Regions from separate parts of the Bacillus sp. FAU18 genome, predicted to be linked through region 1. Evidence: riboswitches for the same ligand, from Rfam matches in the RefSeq annotation. Region 1 holds a riboswitch; the other holds the start of a gene.
What was found. A riboswitch is a leader RNA that binds a small molecule or an ion and turns the genes downstream of it on or off. The one in region 1 is predicted to bind lysine.
Positions count from the first base shown of each region.

Region 1 (15,154 bases):
TTTCAGCATTCCATCTCCCAGCATAATTCGCTGCTGCAAATGATCGGCTGGGGCGTTTACGGGTTTGTTATGCTTCTGATCAGCTACTTTATTTTTGAGTTTTTGACTCCGCGGTTTAAAATTGATCAGGAAATCGAGAATGATAACCGGGCTGTCGGCTTTATTTCATTTGTTATTTCTGTCGGGCTTTCTTTTGTGGTGGCAGCCGGAATATAAGGGGACGGAGAATAGATGGAAAAGCTTGCGAAAATACTGCTCGCCGCGGCGGGAATCTTTTTGTTAATTGGTCTTATATATCTGTTCATATTATGAGAAAAAGAAAGATTTACCTTTCTTTTTCTTTTTTTTGCCGTCCATCTGCTATAATGATAAGGTGGATCTCTAAAATCGAAAGGGGAGGTTTTATGCAGTCTCAAAAGCCGTGGCTTGCCGAGTATCCCAACGATATCCCGCATGAGCTTCCGTTGCCCAATAAAACCCTGCAATCCATCCTGACAGACTCCGCCGCACGATTCCCTGATAAAACCGCAATATCGTTTTATGGAAAAAAACTCACCTTTCATGACATTCTGACGGATGCTCTTAAACTTGCAGCTTTTTTGCAGTGCAATGGCCTGCAAAAAGGAGACAGAGTGGCTGTTATGCTGCCCAATTGCCCGCAAACAGTGATTTCTTATTATGGCGTCTTGTTTGCCGGTGGCATCGTGGTGCAGACGAATCCGCTTTATACCGAGCATGAGCTTGAATACCAGCTTAGAGATGCTCAGGTAAGTGTGATCATCACCCTAGATTTGCTTTTCCCGAAGGTAATAAAAATGAAAACGTTATCAATAGTCGACCAGATTTTGATAACCAGCGTAAAAGACTATTTGCCTTTTCCGAAGAATATTCTTTACCCGCTGACGCAAAAACAAAAAGTGCATATCGACTTTGACAAAACAGCTAACATTCACACGTTTGCTTCCAGTATGAAGCAGGAAAAAACTGAACTCCTGACAATCCCGAAGATCGATCCTGAGCATGATATCGCTGTCCTCCAGTATACCGGAGGAACAACCGGAGCTCCAAAAGGGGTCATGCTCACGCACCAAAATATTTTGGCAAATACTGAAATGTGCGCCGCTTGGATGTATGACGTGAAAGAAGGCGCTGAAAAAGTGCTGGGCATCGTCCCGTTTTTTCATGTTTACGGACTGACGGCAGTCATGAACTATTCGATTAAACTAGGCTTCGAAATGATTCTTCTTCCTAAGTTTGATCCGCTCGAAACACTTAAAATCATCGACAAACACAAACCAACGCTCTTTCCTGGCGCACCGACAATTTACATTGGCCTTTTGCATCACCCCGAATTGCAGCATTATGATCTGTCATCCATTAAAAGCTGTCTTAGCGGATCAGCCGCGCTCCCCGTGGAGGTAAAGCAGAAATTTGAAAAGGTGACTGGCGGAAAGCTTGTGGAAGGCTATGGTTTGTCTGAGGCATCTCCAGTGACACATGCTAACTTTATCTGGGGAAAAAACAAGCCGGGCAGTATCGGCTGTCCTTGGCCGAGTACGGACGCCGCGATCTATTCTGAAGAGACGGGTGAGCTTGCCGCTCCGTATGAGCATGGAGAAATCATTGTAAAAGGTCCGCAAGTCATGAAAGGATACTGGAATAAACCAGAGGAAACCGCAGCAGTGCTGAGAGATGGCTGGCTGTTCACCGGGGACATGGGCTATATGGATGAAGAAGGCTTTTTCTATATTGCTGACAGGAAGAAGGATATCATCATTGCCGGCGGTTACAATATTTACCCGCGTGAGGTAGAAGAAGCGCTTTATGAACATGAAGCTATCCAGGAAATTGTTGTCGCAGGCGTTCCCGATTCTTACAGGGGAGAAACAGTAAAAGCATTTGTAGTATTAAAGAAAGGCGCAAAAGCCGATACAGAAGAACTGGACACTTTTGCGAGATCACGTCTAGCTCCCTATAAGGTGCCCAAAGCCTATGAGTTCAGAAAAGAGCTGCCGAAAACGGCGGTGGGGAAAATTTTAAGAAGGCGTTTACTTGAAGAAGAAGCCGAAAATCATCATATCAAATAAAAAAGAGAACTCCTATGAATAAACTTGACAAACCTGAAAATCCTTCTTATCATGAAATTATGAATGAATAGTCATTCATTTCTATAGGAAGGAACGATGAACATTGAAGCAAAAACGGCCAAAGTATATGCAGATTATTGATGCAGCAGTAGAAGTCATTGCAGAAAACGGCTACCACCAGTCACAGGTATCCAAAATTGCCAAACAAGCCGGAGTAGCGGACGGCACCATCTATCTCTATTTTAAAAACAAAGAAGATATTTTAATTTCTCTTTTCAAAGAAAAAATGGGTCAATTTATTGAGCGGATGGAAGAGGACATTAAAGAAAAAGCAACAGCGAAAGAGAAATTGGCGCTTGTGATTTCAAAGCATTTTTCCCTTTTAGCGGGTGACCATAATCTCGCAATTGTCACGCAGCTCGAGCTCCGCCAATCCAACTTGGAGCTGCGCCAAAAAATCAACGAAATATTAAAAGGCTACTTAAATATTTTGGATGGCATTTTGACGGAAGGTATACAATCAGGCGAATTAAAAGAAGGCCTCGACGTCCGCCTCGCCCGGCAGATGATTTTTGGAACGATTGACGAAACCGTGACAACTTGGGTGATGAATGACCAAAAGTACGATCTCGCTGCGCTTTCAGACAGCGTTTTAGAATTATTGGTGTCTGGAATTCATAATAAGTAAAGGAGTTCTGTCCTATGAATGCAATATCACTGGCAGTTGATCAATTTGTGGCAGTTTTGACGATTCACAATCCGCCGGCAAATGCACTTTCCAGCCGGATATTAGAAGAGCTGTCTTCCTGTCTTGATCAATGTGAGACAGATGCAGGCGTACGAAGCATTATCATTCACGGCGAGGGAAGATTTTTCTCAGCCGGCGCTGATATTAAAGAATTTACATCGCTTAAAGGCAACGAGGATTCCTCACTGCTGGCTGAGCGCGGCCAGCAGCTGATGGAAAGAATCGAAAGCTTTCCAAAACCGATTATCGCGGCGATTCACGGCGCTGCTCTTGGAGGCGGGCTGGAGCTGGCGATGGCTTGTCATATCAGAATCGCGGCAGAAGACGCCAAGCTGGGGCTCCCGGAGCTTAATCTCGGTATCATTCCGGGTTTTGCGGGGACACAGCGCCTTCCGAGATATGTCGGTACAGCCAAAGCACTAGAGCTCATCGGATCAGGAGAACCGATATCCGGAAAAGAAGCGCTTGATCTCGGACTTGTCTCAATTGGAGCGAAAGATGAGGCAGAAGTGATTGAAAAAGCAAAAGCACTTGCCGCTAAGTTTGCAGAGAAAAGCCCGCAAACGCTGGCATCTTTGCTTGAACTTCTTTATTCCAACAAGGTGTATTCCTATGAAGGCAGCTTAAAGCTTGAAGCAAAGCGATTTGGGGAAGCATTTGAGTCAGAGGACGCCAAGGAAGGCATCCAGGCATTTCTCGAAAAAAGAAAGCCTCAGTTCAAAGGCGAATAAAAGGGGATATGATCATGAATCTATTTGTACTGATGAAACGGACGTTTGACACAGAAGAAAAAATCGTCATTGAAACAGGAAAGATTCAGGATGACGGAGCGGAATGGATCATTAATCCATATGATGAGTACGCGATAGAAGAAGCCATCCAGCTGAAGGAAAAGCATGGCGGCACGATCACCGCCGTCACGGTCGGCGGTGAAGAAGCGGAGAAAGAATTGCGTACGGCGCTGGCCATGGGTTGTGACCAAGCTGTTTTAATCAACATAGAAGATGATCTCGAAGAACCCGACCAATATTCCATTTCTCAAGTTTTATACCACTATATGAAGGATCAGGAGTTTGATTTGATTCTCGGCGGAAATGTTGCCATTGACGGAGGATCAGGACAAGTGGCGCCTCGGCTTGCCGAGCTACTGGACATTCCGTGTATCACTACGATCACCAAACTCGAAATCAACGGCACTGATGCAGAAGCAGAAAGGGACGTCGAAGGGGATGTTGAAAAAATCAAAACGACGCTCCCATTGCTTGCCACAGCTCAGCAGGGCTTAAACGAGCCGCGCTATCCATCGCTTCCGGGAATTATGAAGGCTAAGAAAAAGCCGCTTGAAGAGCTTGAACTTGATGATCTTGACCTGGACGAAGAGGATGCTGAACCAAAGCTGAAAACCATTGAGCGTTTTCTGCCGCCAAAAAAAGAAGCCGGGAAGCTTCTCCAAGGTGAGCCTGCCGAACAGGCAAAAGAGCTTGTCTCATTGCTCCGCAGCGAAGCTAAAGTCATTTAAAGCTTGGACATTCAAAGAAACAGGGGGATGTTAGAATGGGAAAAAAAGTGATCGTACTTGGAGAAATACGCGATGGGGAATTGCGGAATGTCACCTTTGAAGCAATAGCTGCAGGAAGAACCATTTCAGGAGATGGAGAAGTCATCGGTGTTCTCATCGGTGAAAATGTACAAAGCATTGCACAAGAGCTTATTCATTACGGAGCAGATAAAGTTCTTACCGCTGAGGACCCGAAGCTGAAAACATACACGGCAGACGGGTACAGCCAGGTCATGAGAGGTGTTATCGAGCAAGAAAATCCTGATTCAGTCATCTTCGGGCATACGGCAATGGGCAAGGATCTTTCACCGAAGCTTGCTGCCCGGCTGCAAACAGGCTTAATTTCTGATGCTATAGATGTAAGCGTTACCGGAGGGAATGTTGTGTTCACACGGCCGATTTACTCGGGGAAAGCTTTTGAACGCGTCATTTCAACCGATCCGATGATCTTTGCGACAATTCGCCCCAATAACATACAAGCTTCAGAAAAAGACACCAGCAGATCGGGGAGCATCGAAAGCATTGATGTTTCTCTTACTGACCTCCGCACTGTTATCCAAGAGGTCGTGAAAAAAACAGCTGACGGCGTTGATCTCTCCGAAGCAAAAATTATCGTTGCGGGCGGCCGAGGAGTCAAAAGCAAGGAGGGATTTCAGCCTCTGCAGGAGCTTGCAGAGGTGCTAGGGGCCGCAGTCGGGGCTTCTCGCGGGGCATGTGACGCTGATTATTGCGATTACGCTCTTCAAATCGGGCAGACGGGGAAAGTCGTCACTCCGGATTTGTACATTGCATGCGGCATTTCCGGCGCCATCCAGCATTTGGCCGGCATGTCAAACAGCAAGGTGATCGTCGCCATCAATAAAGACCCCGAAGCCGATATCTTTAAAATAGCGGATTACGGCATCGTCGGTGATTTATTTGAAGTTGTCCCGTTATTAACTGAGGAATTCAAACAATTGAATATACACTCATAAAGGAAATCCCGGACTTTAAAAGTTCGGGATTTTTTCATAGTTATAAATACATACGTACAAATATAAAAACAATAGAAAATGTCGTTGACATGTACGAACATATATAATATGGTTACTTTAAAAGCGCTTACATTCATGATGACTCCTCAGGCAAAAGACAGATCACATATTTGACTGTGGTGCTTTTCATATCCGTATGAAAGGAATGATCAGAGGCATGTCTGAACATCAAGCAGTGATTCAAACAGATATCGTAAAAGGAACCATTAACAAAAATATATACGGTCATTTTGCTGAGCATTTAGGAAGAGGGATTTATGAGGGGATCTGGGTCGGAACGGACTCAGACATCCCCAATATCAACGGGATACGAAAGGACGTGCTGGAGGCGCTCAAACAGCTGCACATTCCTGTCCTCAGATGGCCGGGCGGGTGTTTTGCGGACGAATACCATTGGGCAAACGGTGTCGGTGACCGTAAGACAATGCTGAACACTCACTGGGGCGGTACAATTGAATCAAATGAATTCGGAACGCATGAATTTATGATGCTTTGCGAGCTGCTTGAATGCGAGCCATATATTTGCGGCAATGTCGGAAGCGGAACCGTTCAGGAAATGGCGGAGTGGATTGAGTATATGACATTTGAAGAAGGCACGCCGATGTCAGACTGGAGAAAACAAAATGGAAGAGAAGAGCCTTGGAAGCTGAAATATTTCGGCGTGGGCAATGAAAACTGGGGCTGCGGCGGCAACATGCATCCCGAATACTACGCAGATCTGTACCGGCGTTTTCAGACTTATGTCCGTAATTACAGCAGGAATGACATTTATAAAATTGCCGGCGGCGCAAATGTGGATGATTTTAATTGGACGGATGTGCTTATGAAAAAAGCCGCTGGCCTGATGGACGGGTTGAGTCTTCATTATTACACGATTCCGGGGGATTTTTGGAAGGGCAAAGGATCAGCCACAGAATTCACGGAAGATGAATGGTTTATTACGATGAAAAAAGCCAAATACATCGATGAATTGATTCAAAAACACGGCACGATTATGGACCGGTACGATCCGGAGCAGCGGGTCGGGCTGATTATTGATGAATGGGGCACGTGGTTTGATCCCGAGCCAGGCACGAATCCCGGTTTCTTATATCAGCAAAACACCATTCGTGATGCGCTGGTGGCGGCTTCTCATTTCCACATCTTCCATCAGCATTGCCGCCGGGTGCAAATGACAAATATCGCCCAAACGGTCAACGTTCTTCAAGCGATGATTTTGACTGAGGGAGAGCGGATGCTTTTGACACCGACGTACCATGTATTCAATATGTTTAAGGTGCACCAGGACGCTTCTCTTTTAGCCACAGAGACAATGTCTGCCGACTATGAATGGAACGGTGAAACGCTTCCGCAAATCAGCATTTCAGCGTCGAAACAAGCTGAAGGTGATATCAATATCACTATTTGCAACATCGATCACCAAAACAAAGCGGAGGCGCAAATCGAGCTGAGGGGCCTACACAAGGCAGCGGACCATTCCGGAGTCATTCTCACGGCAGAAAAAATGAATGCGCATAACACGTTTGACGATCCTCATCATGTCAAACCGGAATCCTTCAGACAATACACGCTCAGCAAAAACAAACTGAAAGTAAAACTCCCGCCAATGTCAGTCGTCTTACTTACGCTGCGTGCTGATTCTTAATCGCGTAAGAGCGCCGGAGCTTCATGCCGGCGCTCTTTTTCAGGTTTTAAAACAGCTCCGGCAGGGCATGGTAAAGTACATGACAGTGAAGAGGAGATGTGATCTTATGCTTCGTACCATTTTAATGATTATTGGGGCAATTGTAGTGATCGGGGCCATTATCAGATTTGTGTTTTAAAAAAAGAGCATATCCCATTCAACCATATAAAAATGAGTAAACCGGCTGTGATCAGGAAAAAATAATTTGTAAGCATTAAAATAGCGTGAACGAATGGGAGATGCTATACTAAAAATCATCATTTCACATTGGAGGAATTCAATAATGGCTATCGTAAAAGCAACTGATCAATCTTTCTCAGCTGAAACAAGCGAAGGCGTCGTACTGGCAGACTTCTGGGCTCCTTGGTGCGGACCTTGTAAAATGATTGCACCTGTTCTTGAAGAATTGGATCAAGAAATGGGAGACAAACTGAAAATCGTAAAAATCGATGTAGATGAAAACCAAGAAACTGCCGGAAAATACGGCGTTATGAGCATCCCGACTCTTCTTGTGTTAAAAGACGGCGAAGTAGTTGAAACTTCAGTCGGCTTCAAACCAAAAGAAGCGCTTCAAGAGCTTGTAAACAAACATCTTTAATTTTCCGCTGCTTACATGCCAGAGCGATTCCGATTGAGGGATCGCTTTTTTTATTCGCCAATTGTGAATCATAGAGAAAAACAAACGTTCGTGTTAAACTAGGAATAAAGGATTAAACATAAGGAAGGGTAACATATGAACAAACAACTGAAAGAAAAACTCGCCCTCCTTCCTGATCAACCGGGTTGTTATCTCATGAAGGACCGGCAGCAGACTGTGATCTACGTAGGGAAAGCAAAAGTGCTGAAAAACAGAGTACGCTCCTACTTCACCGGTTCTCACGACGCGAAAACCCAAAGGCTTGTGACGGAAATCGAGGATTTTGAATATATCGTGACGTCCTCCAATCTTGAAGCGCTTATTTTAGAAATGAATCTGATCAAAAAGCATGATCCGAAATACAACGTCATGCTCAAAGACGACAAAACCTATCCTTTCATAAAACTCACCCATGAACGCCACCCAAGGCTGATTGTCACCCGCAATGTCAAAAAAGACAAAGGGCGCTATTTCGGGCCGTATCCGAATGTACAGGCAGCAAGGGAAACAAAAAAACTGCTCGACCGTCTGTATCCTCTCAGAAAATGCTCCAAGCTCCCGGACAGAGTGTGCCTTTACTATCATCTGGGCCAATGCCTCGCTCCGTGCGTAAAGGATATTTCCGAAGAGACGAACAGAGAGCTGGTTGAAAGCATTACACGTTTCTTAAGGGGCGGCTATAATGAGGTCAAAAAAGAGCTTGAAGAGAAAATGCATGAAGCTGCTGAGAATCTTGAGTTTGAACGAGCAAAAGAGCTTCGTGACCAAATTGCCCATATTGAATCAACGATGGAAAAACAAAAAATGACGATGAACGATCTAGTCGACCGTGATGTATTCGCGTACGCGTACGATAAGGGCTGGATGTGCGTGCAGGTCTTTTTCATCCGCCAAGGAAAGCTCATTGAACGCGATGTCAGCATGTTCCCGCTTTATCAGGAAGCAGATGAAGAGTTCCTCACGTTCATCGGGCAGTTCTATTCAAAAAACAACCACTTCCTTCCGAAGGAGATTTTAGTTCCGGACAGCGTAGATCAATCCATGATCGAGCAGCTGCTGGAAACAAACGTTCACCAGCCGAAAAAAGGCCCGAAAAAAGAACTGCTCATGCTTGCCCATAAAAATGCGAAAATCGCATTGAAAGAAAAATTCTCTTTAATCGAACGGGACGAGGAGCGTTCAATCGGGGCTGTGCAGAAGCTAGGTGAGGCATTAAATATTTATACGCCGCACAGAATTGAAGCGTTTGATAACTCAAACATACAGGGGACAAACCCGGTTTCCGCGATGATTGTGTTTATCGACGGCAAACCATACAAAAAGGAATACCGCAAATATAAAATCAAAACTGTTACAGGGCCGGATGATTACGGTTCTATGAGAGAGGTTGTCAGAAGACGCTATACGAGAGTGCTTCGTGAGAATCTGCCGCTGCCCGATCTGATCATCATTGACGGAGGAAAAGGGCAGATCAACGCAGCAAGGGATGTCATTGAAAATGAACTCGGCTTGGATATCCCGATCGCCGGTTTAGCGAAAGATGAAAAACACAGAACCTCAAATTTACTGATCGGTGAGCCGCTGGAGGTGGTGTATCTGGAACGAAACAGCCAGGAATTTTACCTCCTGCAGCGCATTCAGGACGAGGTGCACCGTTTTGCAATCAGTTTTCACAGGCAAATCCGCGGAAAAAGCGCGTTTCAATCCGTTTTGGACGACATCCCGGGTATCGGAGAGAAAAGAAAGAAAATGCTGTTAAAGCATTTCGGTTCCGTTAAAAAAATGAAGGAAGCAAGCCTTGAGGACATCAAAAAAGCCGGTGTTCCCGCAGCGGCGGCTCAGCTCCTTTACGGCAAATTGCAAAAATAATGTTGTCCTTTTAAATAAGATCTGATAAAATGTGAACTAATTTCATAGTTAGATCGTGTTATATGGTGAAGATAGAGGTGCGAACTTCAAGAGTATGCCTTTGGAGAAAGATGGATTCTGTGAAAAAGGCTGAAAGGGGAGCGTCGCCGAAGCAAATAAAACCCCATCGGTATTATTTGCTGGCCGTGCATTGAATAAATGTAAGGCTGTCAAGAAATCATTTTCTTGGAGGGCTATCTCGTTGTTCATAATCATTTATGATGATTAATTGATAAGCAATGAGAGTATTCCTCTCATTGCTTTTTTTATTGTGGACAAAGCGCTCTTTCTCCTCACCCGCACGAACCAAAATGTAAAGGGTGGTAATACATGGGTCTTATTGTACAAAAATTCGGAGGCACTTCCGTCGGCTCAGTCGAAAAAATTCAAAATGCGGCAAACCGCGCAATTGCAGAAAAACAGAAAGACCATCAAGTCGTTGTCGTCGTTTCAGCAATGGGAAAATCCACTGACGAATTGGTCAGCCTTGCAAAAGCTATTTCTGACCAGCCGAGCAAACGCGAAATGGATATGCTGCTGGCGACAGGCGAGCAGGTCACGATTTCACTCCTTTCAATGGCATTGCAGGAAAAAGGCTATGACGCTGTGTCTTATACTGGCTGGCAGGCGGGAATCCGTACGGAGGCCATTCACGGAAACGCCAGAATTACAGATATCGACACTTCGGGTTTAGCAGACCAGCTTGAAAAAGGAAAAATTGTCATTGTTGCAGGATTCCAAGGCATGACAAAGGATTGTGAAATTACGACATTGGGCCGGGGCGGTTCAGATACAACAGCAGTTGCTTTGGCTGCCGCTTTAAAAGCTGATAAATGTGACATATACACAGACGTGCCAGGCGTGTTTACAACCGATCCGCGCTATGTGAAATCAGCGAGAAAACTTGCGGGCATCTCATACGATGAAATGCTTGAGCTTGCCAATTTAGGCGCCGGTGTTCTTCATCCGAGAGCAGTTGAGTTCGCGAAAAATTACCAAGTGCCGTTAGAAGTGCGTTCAAGTACAGAAACCGAAGCGGGAACATTAATTGAGGAGGAATCATCCATGGAACAGAATTTAATTGTCAGAGGCATTGCATTTGAAGATCAAATCACAAGAGTAACCATTTACGGGCTGACTAGCGGCCTGACAACTTTGTCTACTATTTTTACAACACTTGCCAAAAGAAACATAAACGTAGATATCATTATCCAAACGCAGGCCGAGGACAAGACTGGAATTTCCTTCTCTGTCAAAACAGAAGATGCAGACCAAACCGTTGCGGTGCTTGAAGAGTATAAAGACGCGCTGGAATTTGAGAAAATCGAGACAGAAAGCAAATTGGCTAAAGTATCCATTGTTGGATCCGGCATGGTCTCAAATCCTGGTGTAGCGGCTGAAATGTTTGCTGTACTGGCGCAAAAAAACATTTTAATCAAAATGGTCAGCACATCTGAAATCAAAGTGTCAACAGTCGTAAGCGAAAATGACATGGTGAAAGCAGTCGAGTCGCTTCACGATGCATTTGAGCTTTCAAAACATCCTTCAGCTGTGTAATGACAATCAAAAAGGCGGGACTATGCAGTCACCGCCTTTTTGATTACACTGGGTCTTTCATATCCCATTTCACAGTCAGAACCACTTTATCGGCTCTCTTTTTCACTTGTTCATATGATTCGGCAATCTGATCATTCATCAATTGAATTTGTTCAGCGATAAAACCAGCCTCCAGCTGAAAGCAAGGTTCTTTCTGATGTTTAAGCCGGTTGGAAATGATCGGCCCTTCAAGTTCAAATTCAAGCTCCTGTTTTTTAGCGCTTACGTTGGTGAGGGTTCCCCAGCCCGCTTCTTCAAAGAAGGCCGGAAATTCCTCCCATGATTCAAGAGGAAACTTACGGGCGAGATGTTTTCCTGCCCAATACATCATGGAAGAGTAATCTTGGCCAAGCATATCTGGGAGAACGATCTCTCGTATTAGTTCGTAGGCATAGGCGTTCATTTCAATTTCTTTTAGGTTGTCAATAGATGCTTCAAATTTAGACTTCATATCTGTCTCCCCTCTCTCCTGCGTATATTATAGCTCAAACAGGGGGGAGGATTACAGAATGATCCTGTAATTCTTATGAAAAATTAAGCAAGAAATATATATTGATAAAATAAAATTTTTCAATCAACTAATCAATTCGGAAAATTATAATTTATGTACGCGTTTTCTTGACGCCCTTTTGAGGGAGGAGTAAAATGAAATTGTCAATAAATCTTAATAAAGTGCTTACAATTGAAAGAAGTGGGGGAAGAGATTTAGCACATTTCGCACTTATCAAACAGGGGGTAAAGTAATGTCTGGGAACAGAGAGTTTTATTTTCGAAGATTGCATTCCTTGCTTGGCGTCATACCGGTCGGCATCTTTCTTATTCAGCATTTAGTCGTCAACCAGTTTGCCGCAAGGGGCGCTGAAGCATTCAATAGCGCTGCTCATTTTATGGATAGTCTGCCTTTCAGGTATGCCTTGGAAATTTTTATTATCTTCTTACCATTAATTTATCATGCAGTTTATGGTGTGTACATAGCGTTTACTGCGAAAAATAACGCAGGCCAATACAGCTACATGAGAAACTGGCTATTCGTCCTGCAGCGTGTAACCGGTATCATCACCCTCATTTTCGTCAGCTGGCACGTGTGGGAAACCCGCATTGCTGCACAAATGGGCGCTGAGGTCAATTTCGACATGATGGCGAATATTTTGAGCTCTCCGGCTATGCTTGGTTTTTACATTGTCGGTGTTTTATCAACAATTTTCCACTTCTCGAACGGTTTATGGTCTTTCGCTGTTACATGGGGCATCACGGTAACGCCTCGTTCTCAAAGAATTTCGACATACGTTACGCTGATTATTTTTGTTGCACTGTCATACGTAGGCTTAAAAGCGATTTTTGCATTTGTTTAAGAGTACTAGATTACTAGAGGGAGAGGGGCTATCATGAGTCAATCAAGCATTATCGTAGTCGGCGGGGGTCTTGCCGGCCTCATGGCGACAATTAAAGCAGCGGAATCAGGAATGGCGGTTAAGCTGTTTTCCATCGTTCCTGTCAAACGTTCTCATTCGGTTTGTGCGCAAGGCGGCATAAACGGAGCGGTCAATACAAAAGGGGAAGGTGACTCTCCGTGGGAACATTTTGATGACACGGTATACGGGGGAGACTTTCTTGCCAATCAGCCGCCGGTCAAGGCGATGTGTGAAGCGGCGCCTTCTATCATCCACTTATTAGACCGAATGGGCGTCATGTTTAACCGGACGCCTGAAGGCCTGCTTGATTTCCGCCGATTCGGGGGTACACAGCACCACAGAACTGCTTATGCTGGTGCGACGACGGGACAGCAGCTGCTTTACGCACTGGACGAGCAAGTGCGCAGATACGAAGTTGCGGGTCTGGTCACAAAATACGAAGGCTGGGAATTCCTTGGCGCTGTTTTAGATGATGACAGAACCTGCCGCGGAATTGTTGCACAAAACCTGACAAACATGCAAATTGAATCCTTCCGTTCAGACGCTGTCATTATGGCGACGGGCGGACCGGGAATCATTTTTGGAAAATCAACGAACTCCATGATTAATACAGGATCTGCTGCATCAATCGTTTATCAGCAGGGAGCGTATTATGCAAACGGAGAATTCATTCAAATCCACCCGACAGCCATACCGGGCGATGACAAACTAAGACTGATGAGTGAATCAGCGCGTGGAGAAGGCGGGCGCGTGTGGACATATAAAGACGGCAAACCGTGGTATTTCCTGGAGGAAAAATATCCGGCATACGGAAACCTGGTGCCGCGTGATATTGCGACACGCGAAATATTTGATGTGTGTGTGAACCAGAAGCTCGGCATTAACGGTGAAAACATGGTCTATCTCGATCTGTCTCATAAAGATCCGAAAGAGCTTGATATTAAGCTTGGCGGCATCATTGAGATTTATGAGAAATTCATGGGAGACGACCCGCGTAAGCTTCCAATGAAAATCTTCCCTGCGGTCCATTATTCTATGGGCGGTTTATGGGTGGATTACGATCAAATGACAAACATCCCTGGACTGTTTGCGGCTGGGGAATGTGATTATTCTATGCACGGCGGCAACCGCTTGGGAGCGAACTCCCTGCTGTCTGCGATTTACGGAGGCATGGTGGCCGGTCCGAATGCGGTGAAATATGTAAACGGCTTAGAATCTTCAGCGGAAGACATGTCTTCATCTTTATTCGACGCTCACGTTAAGAAAGAAGAAGAAAAATGGGCTGATATTATGAGTATGGACGGAACGGAAAATGCCTATGTTCTTCACAAAGAGCTCGGTGAGTGGATGACGGCGAACGTAACGGTTGTCCGCCATAATGACAAGCTTTTGAAAACGGATGACAAAATTCAGGAGTTAATGGAGCGCTTCAAAAAGATCAACATCAATGACACGACAAAATGGAGCAACCAGGGAGCGATGTTCACACGCCAGTTCTCGAACATGCTTCAGCTTGCGAGGGTGATTACCCTTGGCGCATACAACCGTAATGAAAGCCGGGGCGCCCATTATAAACCAGATTATCCTGAACGTAATGATGACGAATGGCTCAAAACAACAATGGCTAAACATGTAAGCCCGTATGAAGCGCCGGAATTTGAGTATCAGGATGTCGATGTATCACTGATAACGCCTCGGAAACGGGATTACTCGAAGAAGAAGGTGGCGAAATAATCATGAGTGAACAAAAAACCATACGATTTATTATCACACGTCAAGATACAGCCGACAGCACGCCTTACGATGAAGAATTTGAGATTCCATACCGCCCGAATCTGAACGTCATTTCCGCTCTGATGGAAATCCGCCGGAATCCGGTTAATGTCAAAGGTGAGAAGACAACCCCTGTCACATGGGATATGAACTGTCTTGAGGAAGTATGCGGCGCATGTTCAATGGTCATAAACGGAAAACCCCGCCAGTCTTGTACGGCGCTTATTGACCAGCTTGAACAGCCGATCCGTTTAAAACCAATGAAAACATTCCCAGTCGTTCGTGATTTGCAGGTTGATCGCAGCAGAATGTTTGATTCATTGAAAAAAGTTAAAGCGTGGATACCGATTGACGGTACGTACGATTTAGGACCGGGGCCGAGAATGCCGGAAAAACGCCGTCAATGGGCATATGAATTATCAAAATGCATGACATGCGGCGTCTGCCTCGAAGCTTGCCCGAATGTGAACAGCAAATCGAAGTTCATGGGGCCTGCACCGATGTCGCAAGTCCGCCTGTTTAACGCGCATCCGACAGGCGCCATGAATAAATCTGAACGATTAGAAGCATTAATGGATGAAGGCGGCCTTGCAGATTGCGGCAACTCGCAAAACTGTGTTCAATCCTGTCCGAAGGGGATTCCGCTTACCACTTCGATTGCAGCCTTGAATAGAGATACAAACTTACAAGCGTTCCGCAATTTCTTCGGAAGCGACA
Region 1 is NZ_JBVYHZ010000004.1:717,490-732,643, reverse strand. It holds gene AC0OMU_RS14850 (DUF350 domain-containing protein) at 1-216, shown strand, start outside; gene lcfA (long-chain-fatty-acid--CoA ligase LcfA) at 405-2,087, shown strand; gene fadR (fatty acid metabolism transcriptional regulator FadR) at 2,191-2,775, shown strand; gene AC0OMU_RS14835 (enoyl-CoA hydratase) at 2,790-3,566, shown strand; gene etfB (electron transfer flavoprotein subunit beta) at 3,581-4,354, shown strand; gene etfA (electron transfer flavoprotein subunit alpha) at 4,390-5,367, shown strand; gene abfB (alpha-L-arabinofuranosidase AbfB) at 5,585-7,072, shown strand; gene trxA (thioredoxin) at 7,395-7,709, shown strand; gene uvrC (excinuclease ABC subunit UvrC) at 7,845-9,617, shown strand; lysine riboswitch at 9,682-9,861, shown strand; gene AC0OMU_RS14805 (aspartate kinase) at 9,987-11,213, shown strand; gene AC0OMU_RS14800 (YslB family protein) at 11,257-11,703, opposite strand; gene sdhC (succinate dehydrogenase cytochrome B558) at 11,996-12,604, shown strand; gene sdhA (succinate dehydrogenase flavoprotein subunit) at 12,638-14,398, shown strand; gene sdhB (succinate dehydrogenase iron-sulfur subunit) at 14,401-15,154, shown strand, end outside.

Region 2 (15,154 bases), 550 kb from region 1:
TAGAGCGCCAGCTTTTTTTATATTAAGGGCGATGAAATGCGACAGTGCTGCCATCCCGGTCGAACCAGCCTCTGAAGGCCCAGTTGATCCAGCCGCCATCGCCTTTGTTTGTAAAGGTTCCGTCTTCAAATACCCAAATGCCATACGTAATGCCGTCGTAAACGGCTGAGCCGTAAAATTGCACACCGTTCAAATGATCTTCATATTCCTGGCTTAAATTAAAAACCATGACATTATATTTTTGGCCGGATGCGTAGAAGGAAGACTCCATAAGGTTTTTCACAAACCCATCCCTGTTCTGTGCGGATTTGATAGCATCAGCGATCTGGTTGGCAATTCCAAGTACATCCAGGTTGACGTTTAAACCTACATCAGCGGCAGTTGTTCCAGCAGTAGTTGTCTGCGACATCTTCGGAGCAGGATTTTCTTCAGCGGAAGCAAAGGACAAAGGGGCAATTGTCAAAGCGGCACCAAGAGCAAGTGTCATTGGGATACGAATACGTTTCAAGTTGTTTCCTCCTTTGTTTTCATTTGGTTACACTACACGCATACCCTGCTCAATGTATTTGTAATCTCAATATTGTTAAAATAGGAAAAAAATAGTGTTTGAATTTGCCTGTGCTGTGAAAAAAGAAGCAAAAAGAGGGTCTTAAGCGTATTATTGGTATCGGCTGAGAGGAATGTGAGATAATATAGACGCTTACATTTCAGTGAAAGGGTGGATGTTCAAGTGCCAACAAGTTTAAAAGATACTGTAAAGTTACATAACGGAGTTGAAATGCCTTGGTTCGGTCTGGGTGTTTTTAAAGTAGAAAATGGTAATGAAGCGACTGAATCAGTGAAAGCGGCAATTAAAAATGGCTATCGCAGTATTGATACAGCAGCGATCTACAAAAATGAAGAAGGCGTTGGCATCGGGATTAAAGAATCCGGTGTGGCAAGAGAAGAGCTCTTCATCACATCAAAAGTGTGGAATGAAGATCAAGGCTACGAAACAACGCTTGCTGCCTTTGAAAAAAGCCTGGAAAGATTGCAGCTTGATTACTTAGATTTATATTTGATCCATTGGCCTGGCAAAGATAAATATAAAGATACATGGCGTGCGCTTGAAAAGCTGTACAAGGACGGCAAAATCCGCGCGATCGGCGTCAGCAACTTCCAAGTACATCATTTAGAAGAGCTGTTGAAAGATGCTGAAATCAAACCGATGGTGAACCAAGTTGAATTTCACCCTCGCTTGACGCAAAAAGAATTAAGAGATTACTGCAAAGCGCAAGGCATTCAGCTGGAAGCGTGGTCTCCGCTCATGCAGGGACAGCTTTTGGATAACGAAGTACTGACACAGATTGCTGAAAAACACAATAAATCTGTGGCTCAAGTGATTTTGCGCTGGGATCTGCAGCATGAAGTTGTAACCATTCCAAAATCCATTAAAGAACACCGTATCATCGAAAACGCTGATATTTTTGATTTCGAATTGTCTCAAGAAGACATGGACAAAATTGACGCATTAAATAAAGATGAGCGTGTCGGCCCAAATCCTGATGAGCTTCTGTTTTAATCAAAAAACTCCCCGTTGCGGGGAGTTTTTTTAGTGCGTTTTTTTCTGTTGAATGAAAAACAGCATCAAAAAGGAAATGACAACAATACAGACGACCCACGCCCAGGCAAGGGTATTGTTGCCGGAATCCAATGCGACATATATCGCCGTCGGCAGTGTTTGCGTAACACCGGGGATGTTCCCTGCAAACATGAGTGTTGCGCCAAATTCTCCGAGCGCCCGCGCAAGGCTGAGGATGCTTCCGGTCAGCAATGAAGGATAGGCAAGCGGGACGGAGATATGGATAAACACTTTCCATCTGCTTGCGCCGTCTACCATTGCCGCACCTTGTATATCGGGGTCAATGTCAGCAAATCCGGTTTTGGCTGATTGATACATGAGCGGAAAGGCTACAACAGCCGAGGCGATCACAGCGGCCCACCAGGTGAAAATGACAGGCTGCTGGAAGATCCACTCGATGGCTTGTCCGATGAAGCTGTGCTTTCCGAAAATGACGATCAAAATAAAACCGACAACAGTAGGCGGAAGAACGAGCGGAAGCATAAAACATGTTTCGAGTGCCGTTTTTCCGAAAAATGATGCACGTGACATCCATGCTCCAGCAAGTGTTCCGAGAATAATGACAACAATTCCGGCAACTGCCGCCACCTGAAAGGAAAGCGCAACGGGTGTGAAAAATTCTGAAGCGCTTATGCTACTCGGCAGTAAAGCCATATTTCTCAAATACTTTCATTGCTTCATCAGATTGCAGGTATTCGTAAAATTCCTTCGCTTCCTTACGGTGTTTTGTATCTTTTACGATTCCTAACGGATAGACAATTGGGCTGTGAGTATCTGCTTTTGCCTCGTCAATAATGTTGACCTTTTTCGAGACCAGGGCATCTGTTTTATAAACAATACCTGCGTCTACATTGCCGGTTTCAACATAAGAAAGAACTTGGCGAACGTCTTTTCCATACACAATTTTATCCTTCACTTTGTCCCATAAAGACAGCTTTGTCAGTGATTCTTTCCCATAAGCTCCTGCCGGTACGGATTCCGGAGTGCCAAGGGCAATTTTTTCTGATCCAGCCAGATTGCTGAAGCTTGTCACAGGTGAATCTCCGTTTTTCGGTACGACCAGCACAATTTCATTACCGACTAATTCAGTGCTGTCTTTTTTTGCGATATCTCCATCATCTATCAGCTTTTTAAATTTATCCTCAGCAGCTGAGAAGAACAGATCTGCTCCTGCTCCTTGAGAAATCTGTTTTTGCAAGGCGCCGGATGAGCCATAGTTATCTTGGATGGTAATATTTTGATGATCTTTTTCATAATTTTTTTGGATTTCCTCAAGTGCATCCTGCGCGCTGGCCGCAGCTGAGATGGTTAACGTTACTTTTTTCTCGCTGTCAGTTGAAGACTGGTTTGAAGAACAGCCTGCTGCAAGCAGAAAAGCGGTTAAGGCTGCGATGAAAATAGAATACTTCTTAAACATGATTGCACCCCTTATCATTAGATATAACTAATTATAACTGATTATGTTTGGTTTATGTGGGTTTTTTTACATTCGACGAAAAGGTATAATAAAATAGGAGAGTGATGATGATGAATGAAACCTCTTCCTATACGATAGAAGAAGTTGCAGGTCTGCTGAAGGTATCAAAGCTGACCGTTTATGATTTGATTAAAAAAGGCGTGCTGCCTGCTTACCGTGTCGGAAGGCAGATGCGTGTGGATGAAGAAGATTTAAAGCAATATAAAACGAATATGAGAATGTCTCAGCCTATCGCTGCAACAGAAGCGCCGAAACAGATGCAGGAGGCTGAGCCGGACGGCAGACCCAATGTCATGATCAGCGGACAGGACATTTCGATGGATCTCCTCAGCAAGCATTTGGAGAATGCCATTCAGGAGACGCCGCTCCGTAAATACAAAGGAAGCTTAAACAGCCTGATTGATATGTATCAAGGAAAGTGTGACATTGTCAGCCTCCATTTGTACGATGCTGAAACGGGCCAGTATAACGCGCCTTATGTAAAACGGATTTTGACAGGTGAACCGTTTTGTCTCATCAATGTCGTTCTTCGCAAAGCAGGACTGTATGTGCAAAAAGGGAATCCGAAAAACATTCAAGGCTGGAAAGACTTGAAAAGAGCCGATATCCGAATCATCAACAGGGAAAAGGGTTCTGGCGCAAGGGTGCTCCTTGATGAACAGCTTGGCTTGCTTGGTGTGAATCCGGCTGATGTAGGGGGATATGGCGATATCGTGACTGATCATTACGCTGTCGCTTCACAAGTTTCAAGCGGACAGGCTGACGCGGGAATCGGGGCACAGCACGCGGCACATATGGGCAGTGTTGATTTTATCCCGCTCATCGACGAACAATATGATATCGTCGTTTTGAAAAAACATGAGCAGCTGCTGAAGGCCGTGAAGGAGATTTTGAATTCTGAGGACTACAAGGCGAATTTGTCTCAATTAAACGGCTATGAAACGAAGCTGACTGGCAAGGTGATGTTGGAAACGTAAAAAATCCCTCTTGATAGAGGGATTTTTTCATTCGGAAAACCTGAGCAGGTCACCATTTAAAATTTTATCAGAGAGAGAAAGCTCTTCGTTTGCTTTCTCCTTGTAAGGGAGGCACGCATCCTGATCTTCCAGCACTTTACCTGTTTTTTGGCTATAGCACGTGTTCTTTGTGTATATATAATCGTTCGTAATAAAGCTGCCGTTTCGCAGAACGGCGAATGGGGTGCGGTCGCCCGACAGCAAATCATTGCCGAATTGGATATCGCCTTTTGTCTCAACGCCGAGCAAATGCATCAGCGTCGGCCTGACGTCGACCTGTCCCCCGGCATCAGGGATGGTTTCCGGCTTTTGATCGGTGATTCCCGGGATATGTATGATAAACGGCACCCGCTGGAGCTGAACGTTGTCATACGGTGTGATTTCGTCTTTCCCTAAAAACTCAGCCATTGCCTCGTTATGGGCTTCAGAAATGCCGTAATGATCTCCCATAAATACGATCATCGAATTTTCGTATAAGCCTTCGTCTTTCAGTTTTTGGATAAAATGCTTCAATGCTTCATCCTCATAGCGAACCGTGGTCACATAGCGGTTTAACAGATCACTGCTTGAATCGAATTCATCTATCAGCTGATCCTTTTCATCAATCTCAAACGGAAAATGATTCGTTAACGTGATAAAACTGCTGTAGAACGGCTGCGGCAGGCTTTTCAGCTTTTCGGCGGACTGCTCTAAAAATTCTTTGTCTTTTAAGCCCCAGCTTGTCGATGTCCCGGGAGTGACATGAAAATCATCAACATCAAAAAAGCGGTCAATGCCAAACGTATAGTACATGACATCTCTGTTCCAAAATGTTTTATGGTTAGCATGAAAGACGGCTGAATAATAATCGTGCTGTTTCAGCGATTTATACATCGTATGAAATTGATGGTCGCTTTTCGTGAAAAAGACGGCGCCGCTAAGGGAAGGATACAGTGAGTTAGCGACGATAAATTCTGAATCTGATGTTTTGCCTTGTTCTGTTTGCTGATAGAAATGATCAAAGGAATAGCTTTTTTTAATGAGATCATTCATAAATGGGGTAATTTCTTTTCCATTTACTTTTTCATTCAGAACAAAGCTTTGGGTCGACTCAAGTGTTACAAAGATGACATTGCGCCCCTTTGCAAGACCGAATTTGCTTTGATCAGGCTTGCTGTAATCAGCCTCTGTGTAGTTTTTAATGGCAGTTATACTGTCTTCATCGGCAAAAGCTTTCGCGCTGATATTAACAGTCTGAGAAATTGTATCGTAAATATGGAACTGAAACAGACCGATGCTTTTGACTAGCATTTCCCGGTCAAAAGAATGTGCCAAAAGCTTCGGCTGCTGTACTTCTGCAAGTGCCAGTGTGCATAAAAGCATGCCGCAGGAAGCTGCATAGTACCGTTTGATCGTGCGGGGAGCGGCTTTTGTCTGTGGGTGTTTGGTTTTTCTGGCGAACAGCAGCAGAAAAACCAAGTCCACAAACAGGGCGATAAACAGAGGATGGAACAGTTCTTTTACACTGCTGCCCATATCGCTCATGTTGCTGGCCTGAAATAAAACCGGAATGGTAATAAAATCGATATAAAAGCCGTAAAAAATCGTATTGGAGATCAAGATGACAGTCAGAACCAGATTGGCAATCAGCAAAAAGGCCCGCTGCTTGTTTCCTTTCAGAAGCAGGCCGATCCCGAATAAAGGAAGAATAAAGCTGAGCGGGTTGACCAGCAGCATTAGCTCCTCCAACAGAGTATCGATTTGCAAATCAAAGCCGAGTTTATATATCACATACGTTTTGATCCACATAAATAAGATCGAAAAACATAAAAACCGCTGATTGTGAAAAAAGGTTCCTTTCATCAATATGACTCCTCACGTTTTCTTGATCATCTGCATGAAATGCTTCTTAAGTAAAACCTACTAAAAACAGCCGGTTCAGACAAGTCTCAGCACTCATGTTTAAAACATGCGCCCATGAAACAGCATATAAAAGTAGTAACATGAAGCAAGGGTCAGGCCGGCTAGCACGAGCTGCTCAGAAAAACTGCCTGTCTTCATATATAATGGAAGCCGAACGCGGATCGTTGAAGGGAATAATAATTTGATTCCGTTCACCGTCCAAGCGTCAAGAATCAAGTGGCTCGCCATTCCGATCATCAGGCCGGCTGATATGTTTTTATCTGGAATGTATGTAGAAGTGATAAAAAACATGATGAGCATAAACAGTAAGCTGTGTGTAAAGGTACGATGGCCAAAAACGGAGCTGACCACTTTCGATAAAATAGGAAATTTTCTCCCAATTTTGCTTTGTGTGTGGCAGATATCGGGTATTAATGCTCCAACCGCGCCTGACGCAGCCATAAGCACTGGATCAAATCCATAATAATAAGCCGCTGCCGTACAAGAAGCGATGCCTCCCATGATGTGTGTTTTTCCTGTCATTTGCCGCTTCTCCTTTTATCTTTTGCAAAAAATCTCTGAATTACAAATATATCAAGAGAATGTATGTTTGATCAACAGGACTTTGGACGATAAAAAATATCCCGCATAATTTTTCAGGAAAGAGGCATCTTAAACATGTACCTATTTTTTAAAAGAGGTGATACGAATGGGTTTCTTTAATAAAGATAAAGGAAAACGTTCCGAAAAAGAAAAAAACGTAATCCAAGGAGCTCTTGAAGATGCTGGTTCAGCTCTAAAAGATGATCCGCTTCAAGAAGCTGTGCAAAAAAAGAAAAATAATCGATAACCACATGCGGATAGGGCTTGGCTCTATCCGTATTTTCCATCTGTTCCCTTTGACAGATCATCCTTTCTTTGATAACCTTCTGGGAGTAACTGAATAATTAAATCCTCACTCTTTCTCAGTGAGGTAGAGGTTGCGCGGATGATGAGTCACACATGCCAGGCTGACAGGGGCTGTTAAACATGTGTAAAAGGCATCAGCGCCGAAGTGTGGAGAAAGCCGATCCTTCTCTATGCTGGGACTGTATCTGAATAAGTGCAGGACTGCCGCGTGCTTTTTCGCGGAGGGCTATCCGGAGATCAAGGGTGTGTGTTTCTTTAAGCATGGACTTTTGTTCAGGCTTTTTTTGCGTTTATATGATCTCGGGGTCTGGTCCGTACAAAGAATCATGGAGGTACTGGAATGGAACAGACAAAAAAATGGGGTTTTTGGTTATTAACGGCGTTTGTCGTTGGAAATATGGTTGGATCAGGAATTTTCTCCTTGCCGAGCTCGCTTGCTTCAATTGCGAGTCCGTTTGGAGCTACGTCCGCCTGGCTTTTGACAGGTGCCGGCGTGCTGATGATTGCACTTGTGTTCGGACACTTGTCCATTCGCAAGCCTGAACTGACAGCGGGACCGCAAAGTTATGCAAGAGCGCTGTTTTCTGACCCGAAAAAAGGCAACGCTGCCGGTTTCACAATGGTGTGGGGCTACTGGGTGGCGAGCTGGATCAGTAACGTGGCGATCATCACAAGTCTCGCCGGTTACTTGACTTCGTTCTTCCCGATCTTGGTTGATAAACGTGAGATGTTTTCGATCGGCGGGCAAGAGGTGACACTCGGCCAATTACTGACGTTTGCCGTATGTACGATCTTGTTATGGGGAACGCACGCGATTCTTGTTGCCAGCATTAACGGCGCAAGTAAATTAAACTTTGTCACAACGCTTTCTAAAGTATTAGGTTTTGTCTTCTTTATCGTTGCCGGTTTGTTTGTGTTTCAAACGACATTATTCGGTCATTTTTATTTCCCGGTTCAAGGAGAAAACGGCACAAGCATTGGAATTGGCGGCCAGGTTCATAACGCCGCGATTTCTACACTGTGGGCGTTTGTCGGAATTGAATCCGCGGTGATCCTGTCCGGCCGTGCGCGCTCTCAGCGTGATGTGAAACGTGCGACAATTACCGGCTTGCTGATTGCTTTGAGCATATATATTATTGTGACTTTAATTACGATGGGTGTTCTGCCGCATGATAAGCTTGTCGGCTCTGAAAAACCATTTGTTGATGTACTCTATGCGATTGTTGGAAACGCGGGAAGCGTGATTATGGCGCTTTTGGCTATCCTTTGTTTATTCGGAACGATGCTCGGCTGGATTTTGCTTGGCTCTGAGGTGCCATACCAAGCCGCTAAAGCAGGAGATTTCCCGGCATTTTTTGCAAAAACGAATAAAAAGGGAAGTCCGGTCATTGCACTCATTATTACAAACGTCATGTCACAGGTCTTCATTTTCTCGGTTATTTCCCGGACAATAAGTGACGCATTTACATTTTTAACGACAGCGGCTACACTTGCATATTTAATTCCGTATCTGGTATCTGCAATCTACAGCTTGAAGCTAGTCATCAAAGGTGAAACGTATGACCAGCTGAAAGGCTCCCGTGTAAGAGACGGATTGATCGCGATACTAGCGTGTGCATACTCCGTGTTTGTTATCGTAACAGGCACAGCAGATTTAACGACATTTATCCTCGGCATCGGTTTATTCTTTGTCGGCTTGATCGTTTATCCATTTGTGAGTAAAAAGTTCCAGAAAGAAAAACAAGCATAATGAAAAGACACCTGATTTGCTCAGGTGTCTTTTTTATAAAATCACAATTTCTCCTGTTAGGAATCCGTTCGTTAACCTAGCTGACAGGAAAGCTGAAATCGAAAGAAAAACCTTAAGGCACAATCGAATATGCAAAAAACGTTTTTCAGTCTCTCCAGCATAAAAAAACTGATCGCGATGAGGAGGCAGCTTAATATGAATGGCTCAAAGAAAATATCCGATATGATTCAAATTGAGCCGTTCTTATAAATCAGCAAAAGAGCCGCGGGCAGGCGGCTCTTTTGTTTATTTAGTCAAGCTTTCCGTAATAAACTTCAGTTGGCCTTCTAATGAAATCGGGTCTGTGAAATAGAAGCCAATCGGATCCATCTTGTAGACATGGCCATTTTTAACGGCGTTCAGGTTCTTCCAAATGGAGCTGTCAAATACGCCGCCATCATCACCGCCTGATTGCCATGGACCCGCGAAAATGTAATCCCCGGCGAAGTCAGGGAGCTTCTCTAGTGAAATACTTGTATAACCTGGCCCCTGGTCAATGGCTTTTTCTTTTGTCAGCTTTGTAGCCTGCAGGCCGAGGTCTTTGTAAATAATGCTTCCGCCTCTTCCAAAGTCTTTACCGAATACGTAAATGTCTTTTCCGTTCGTTTGCATAATGGAAATGGTTTTGTCACCGACCGCTTTTTTGATTTTTGTTTTAGCTGCCGCAACTTTTTTATCCCACTCAGCCAGCCATTTTTCAGCTTTATCTTCAGTTCCTGTCATTTTTGCAAATTCTTTCAGCTGTTCGATGTTGTCGAGCTTATCGTATTTTACTGCGACAGTCGGCGCAATTTTTTCAAGCTTTTTAATATCAGCGCCCTGTGTTGTCCAGACGATAATCAGGTCAGGGTTCAAATCAATGACCTTTTCAACCGAAGTGCCGTCTCCGATGTTTTCGACGCCGTCGGTTTTTCCTTTGTAGTAAGGGTTTTTAAATACATTCTCAGGCGCACCGACAACGTTGATGCCGAGTGTTTTGAAGTAGCCGTAATAGCCGTCTGCCATGACAACCACCCGTTTAGGATGCTTTGGGATTTTTACATTTCCGTTTTCAGCCTTGTATGTAAAGGTTTCTGCGCCTTTTGAATCAGAGGCAGAACCTTTGCTTTCTGAGTTATTCCCGCAGGCTGCCAGCGCTGCAATCAATAACAGGGCAAAAAACGCGGCTCCGAGTTTCTTGTATATATGTGTCATATCTCATACCTTCTTTCTAAAAGATAGATGAAAAAGAGAATCATTATCATCTGTGATTATACCACTGCAAGTGCCGGTTGACACGATATTTTTGCAAATGCATTTTCATTTTTGTTCAAAACACTCTATTAAATCAGCTGAAAAAAGTGATATACTGAAACAGCAATTGATAATCATTATCAGTAACAGAAAGGAAGTACGGCAGTTGAGTCAACATAAAAATATACAGACTGCATCAGAAGAAATCCAATGGACGTCAAGGACATATGGCGCGGTCATCGTCCTTATTGCAGGTCTATGCCTGCTTTGCCTTGGCGCATTTTTATCCATATCCCTCGGTGCAGCGGATATTCATTTGCGCACTGTATGGGACGCCATTTTTCATTATCAGCCGACAAAGACATCACACCAAATTATACATGATCTTCGACTGCCGAGAACGGCGGCTGCCGCGCTTGTAGGCGCATTGTTGGCAGTGTCGGGAGCAATCATGCAGGGGATGACGAGAAACCCTTTGGCAGAGCCTTCGATTATGGGTGTGACATCAGGCTCTGCATTTGCGGTTTCGATTGCGTTTGCCTTTTTTCCCGGACTTTCTGCAATGGGGCTTGTGCTATGGTCCTTTGCGGGAGCGGGGCTGGGGGCATCGACGGTAATGGGCATCGGCATGTTTTCAAGGGGCGGACTTACGCCTGTAAAGCTTGCTCTGGCGGGTACGGCAGTTACTTATTTCTTTACCGGCATTTCAACTGCCATTGCAATCCGCTTTGATGTCGCTCAGGATATCAGCTTTTGGTACGCAGGCGGGGTAGCGGGTGTGAAATGGTCAGGGGTCCAGCTTTTGCTTATTGCAGGGGCTGTCGGTTTAACGCTCGCGTTTTTCATCGCCCGGTCTGTGACAGTGTTAAGTCTCGGTGACGATCTGGCAAAAGGGCTTGGACAATATACATCAGCGGTGAAACTGATTGGCATGCTTATTGTAGTGATTTTGACAGGAGCTGCGGTTTCCATAGCCGGCACCATCGCATTTATCGGGCTGATCATTCCGCATATTACCCGATTTTTGGTCGGTGTGGATTATAGGTGGATCATTCCTTGCTCGGCGGTGCTCGGTGCTGTTTTGCTTGTTTTTGCTGACATAGCGGCCAGACTCGTAAATGCGCCCTTTGAAACGCCTGTCGGCGCGCTGACTTCTCTTATCGGCGTTCCCTTTTTCTTTTATTTGGCACGTCGTGAAAGGAGAGGGCTGTAATGAAAACAAAAACAAACAAACCGCTCGTTGTAATGGCTGTGACCTTTTTGCTTATCGTGGCGGTCTTTTTTATCAGTCTCAATTTGGGCGTTATCAAAATTGCACCGCTTAAAACGCTTCAGGTCTTTTTCGGTCAAGGAACGGCGCGTGATGAACTTGTCTTATTTGAGTTCAGGCTGCCCAGGATCATCCTTTCTTTGCTTGTTGGAGCAGGGATCTCCGTAGCTGGAGCCATTTTGCAAAGCGTGTCTCAAAATGAACTTGCCGAGCCTGGTATTCTCGGAATTAACGCCGGCGGTTCACTTGCTGTAGTGCTTTTTATATACTTTTTTCAAGGGTCAGCTTCAGATCTCAGCTTTTTCGGAACATTTATGCTGCCGTTCAGTGCTTTGGCAGGAGCAATCCTCGCTGCGTTTCTCATTTATATTCTGGCATGGAAAAAAGGCGTGACACCGATTCGGCTGATTTTAGTCGGCATAGGGGTGAATGCCGGATTCAATGCCCTGTTGCTGATTTTTCAGCTTAAGATGGACCCTCATGATTTTATGCAAGCCGCGGTTTGGATATCCGGCTCAATATGGGGGGCGAACTGGAATATGATCTGGGCGATTCTCCCTTGGATTGTGATCTTGCTTCTGTTTACTTTATATAAGGCGCGCTATTTGAACATTATGCAGCTCGGAGACCAATTGGCGACCGGGCTGGGCACCGCTGTTGAAAGGGAAAGACGGATTCTTCTTCTGGCAGCGGTCACTCTTGCCGCTTCATGCGTGGCAGCTGCGGGGGGCATTGCGTTTCTCGGATTGATCGCGCCGCATGTGGCTAGAAGGCTGACCGGTCCACGTCACCAGACGCTGATACCGGTCTCCGCCTTCATCGGCTCATTCCTGTTTTTGCTTGCTGATACGCTGGCGAGAAATGTATTGGCACCATCAGAAATTCCGGTTGGACTTGTCATTTCCGTGCTAGGTGCGCCTTACTTTATTTATTTATTGATGAAAGCGAATTAGAGGAGGGGGCCGAATATGAATTCATTATCAACGGAACAGCTTGGAATCGGTTATGGCGACAGGGTGATTGTAGAGGATTTAAATATATCGATTCCTAAAGGGAAAATTACCACCTTAATTGGCCCGAACGGCTGCGGGAAATCAACGATTTTAAAAACAATGTCCAGAATTATGCGTTCACATGCAGGTGCCGTCTATTTAAACGGCAAAGCGATTCATAAAATGTCTACAAAGGACATTGCAAAAGATATGGCGATTCTTCCACAGACACCTGAAGCGCCGAGCGGCCTAACAGTGCACGAATTGGTGTCGTACGGCAGGTTTCCGCATCAATCAGGATTCGGCAGATTAAATGACGAAGACCGCCGGATTATCAAATGGGCGCTTGAAGAAACAGGCATGGCTGAATATGCTGAACGGCCGATTGAGGCATTGTCAGGCGGACAGCGTCAACGCGTGTGGATTGCCATGGCGCTTGCGCAAGGGACGGAACTGCTTCTGCTGGATGAACCTACAACGTATCTTGATCTTGCACATCAGCTTGAAATTCTGCAGCTGCTTGACAGACTCAACAAAGAGCAAGGACGGACGATTTTAATGGTCATTCATGATCTTAACCATGCAGCTCGTTTTTCTCATTATATGATCGCGCTCAAAAAAGGCACGGTCATCAAGGAAGGAACTGCACTGGAGGTCATGACACCGGACATTTTGAAGCAGGTATTTCAGATTGATGCCGAAATTGTGACTGATCCCCGTACAAATAAACCTGTATGCTTGACATATGACTTGATTAAAAATGAAAAAGAGCTAGTTACTGTATGAAAAAATCCCGGTTTGAAGCCGGGATTTTTTTTATTCGGCTTTGAAAATACAATTTTTCTATTTGATTCCGTCATTTCAATAAAAAGATTGCAAGTCTTTTTGAATTAATAGATAATATTGGTTAGAATGTTTCGAAAATATTACATAGTTTACAGAAAGAGGAGATCGTTGTGTCCAAGAAGAAAAAATGGCTTATTGGCGGTGCGATATGTGCCGGTGTGCTTATATTGGCTGGGATCGGCGCTGGCGGTTTTTACTTTTTTACTCACATGAACCAAGTTGCCGTATCATCGGAGCCCTATGCTGAATCGGTAGCGGTATACATGGGAGGAGATTCAGAATCAGGCCAAACGTTTTCTGGAAAGGTTGAACCTGAGAAACAGCAGAAAGTATACATAGATTCAGAAAAAGGCAGCATTAAAAAAACATACGTCAAAGAAGGCGATCAGGTTAAAAAGGGCGATAAGCTTTTTGAGTATGAGGGCGAGGATCATTCTGATGAAGTGGAGCAAGCCAATTTGCAAATTGAAATGACAAATCTGCAAATCAACCGTTTGCAAAAATCAATAACGGAAACGGAAAAGAAGCTGAAAGCGGCAGGAAAAGAAGAGAAAACCCAGCTTCAAGATGAACTTGATCAGGCCCATTTCGATTTGAAAACAAGCCAGCTTGAACTGAAGCAGCATCAAAAAGAACTGGCTGGCCTGACGAAAAACAAAGGTTCCAATGTTATTACAAGCAAGCATGACGGAATCGTTCAAAGCGTCAATCAGGATATCGCTGACGGTGCAACAGGTGACCAGGCAACGGGCCCGTATATCCAGATTGTTTCGACGGGCAAATATCTGGTCAAAAGCCAAATCAATGAGCTGTTAATGGACACGATCAAAAAAGGCAGCAAAGTCAGGGTCACGCTGAAAACAGGCGGTGAGGGCGAGTGGAAAGGAAAGGTCACCTCGATCGGCAAGCTTCCAGCGGGAGCAGGCGAGGGTGAAGAATCAGAAAGCTTTGCTGATGAAGAAATGAATCCCCAGTCCTCTAACTATCCTTTCACCATTTTATTAGACAGCCATAAAGGTCTTGAAGTCGGCTATCATGTCAACATCGAAGTGATGAGTGATAATGCTGATGCGGATACGATCAAGCTGCCGTCCGACATGGTCATTCAGGATGACGGCGAACCGTACGTGTGGAAAGCTGATGAGAATCAGAAAGCGGTTAAGCAGCCTGTTGAAATCGGTGAGACTGATGAAAATGACATGATGGAAATTAAGAGCGGCCTGACGCCGGAAGATTATGTGATCTATCCTGATCCCGCGGTCAAGGAAGGAAAGCAGGTTACAGTCAATGCTGACACTGAATAATATTTCGAAGTCATACAAGCTGGGAAAAGAAGAAGTTCCAATCTTGAAACATATCAATCTGACTGTTCAGGCGGGGGAGTTTTTAGCTATTATGGGGCCTTCCGGTTCTGGAAAGTCAACGTTAATGAATATTATCGGCTGTTTGGACAGGCCAACCTCAGGAACCTATACGCTTGACCAGATCGATATATTGAAAGGGAAAGACGGAGCTTTAGCCGAAATTCGCAATGAATCAATCGGGTTTGTGTTTCAAACTTTCCATTTGCTGCCGCGTCTCACCGCGCTGCAAAATGTCGAGCTGCCGATGATCTACAATAAAGTGAAGAAAAAAGAGAGAAGGCAACGGGCATATGAAGCGCTGGAAAAGGTCGGATTAAAAGACAGGGTCTCCTACAAACCGCCTAAGCTGTCCGGCGGCCAAAAGCAGCGGGTGGCGATAGCGAGGGCCCTTGTCAATCAGCCGAGGTTTATTTTAGCTGATGAACCGACCGGGGCGCTTGATACCAAATCAAGTGAACAAATTTTGTCACTGTTTTCTGAACTGCATCGGGAAGGCAAGACCATTATTATGATAACCCACGACCCGGACGTCGCCAAAAAAGCTGACAGAACCGTTTTTATCAGAGACGGAGAGCTGGTATTAGATGAGAGAGGGGATATCAGCCATGCTTGAACATATTCGAATCTCCTTTCAATCCATTTTTTCTCATAAATTAAGATCCATTCTGACAATGCTCGGCGTGATTATCGGCATAGCGGCAATCATCGCGATTGTTTCAATGCTGAAGGGCCAAAGTGAGCAATTAAAGCAAAGTA
Region 2 is NZ_JBVYHZ010000004.1:1,270,377-1,285,530, reverse strand. It holds gene yvgO (stress response protein YvgO) at 23-508, opposite strand; gene pgoN (glyoxal/methylglyoxal reductase) at 731-1,561, shown strand; gene modB (molybdate ABC transporter permease subunit) at 1,592-2,284, opposite strand; gene modA (molybdate ABC transporter substrate-binding protein) at 2,256-3,038, opposite strand; gene AC0OMU_RS17805 (substrate-binding domain-containing protein) at 3,149-4,075, shown strand; gene AC0OMU_RS17800 (LTA synthase family protein) at 4,103-5,956, opposite strand; gene AC0OMU_RS17795 (metal-dependent hydrolase) at 6,056-6,538, opposite strand; gene sspJ (small acid-soluble spore protein SspJ) at 6,705-6,845, shown strand; lysine riboswitch at 6,962-7,141, shown strand; gene AC0OMU_RS17785 (amino acid permease) at 7,245-8,654, shown strand; gene AC0OMU_RS17780 (iron-hydroxamate ABC transporter substrate-binding protein) at 8,940-9,887, opposite strand; gene AC0OMU_RS17775 (FecCD family ABC transporter permease) at 10,093-11,139, shown strand; gene AC0OMU_RS17770 (FecCD family ABC transporter permease) at 11,139-12,149, shown strand; gene AC0OMU_RS17765 (ABC transporter ATP-binding protein) at 12,165-12,974, shown strand; gene AC0OMU_RS17760 (efflux RND transporter periplasmic adaptor subunit) at 13,145-14,338, shown strand; gene AC0OMU_RS17755 (ABC transporter ATP-binding protein) at 14,322-15,011, shown strand; gene AC0OMU_RS17750 (ABC transporter permease) at 15,004-15,154, shown strand, end outside.
Region 2: another riboswitch for lysine. It lies ahead of AC0OMU_RS17785 (amino acid permease); the one in region 1 lies ahead of AC0OMU_RS14805 (aspartate kinase).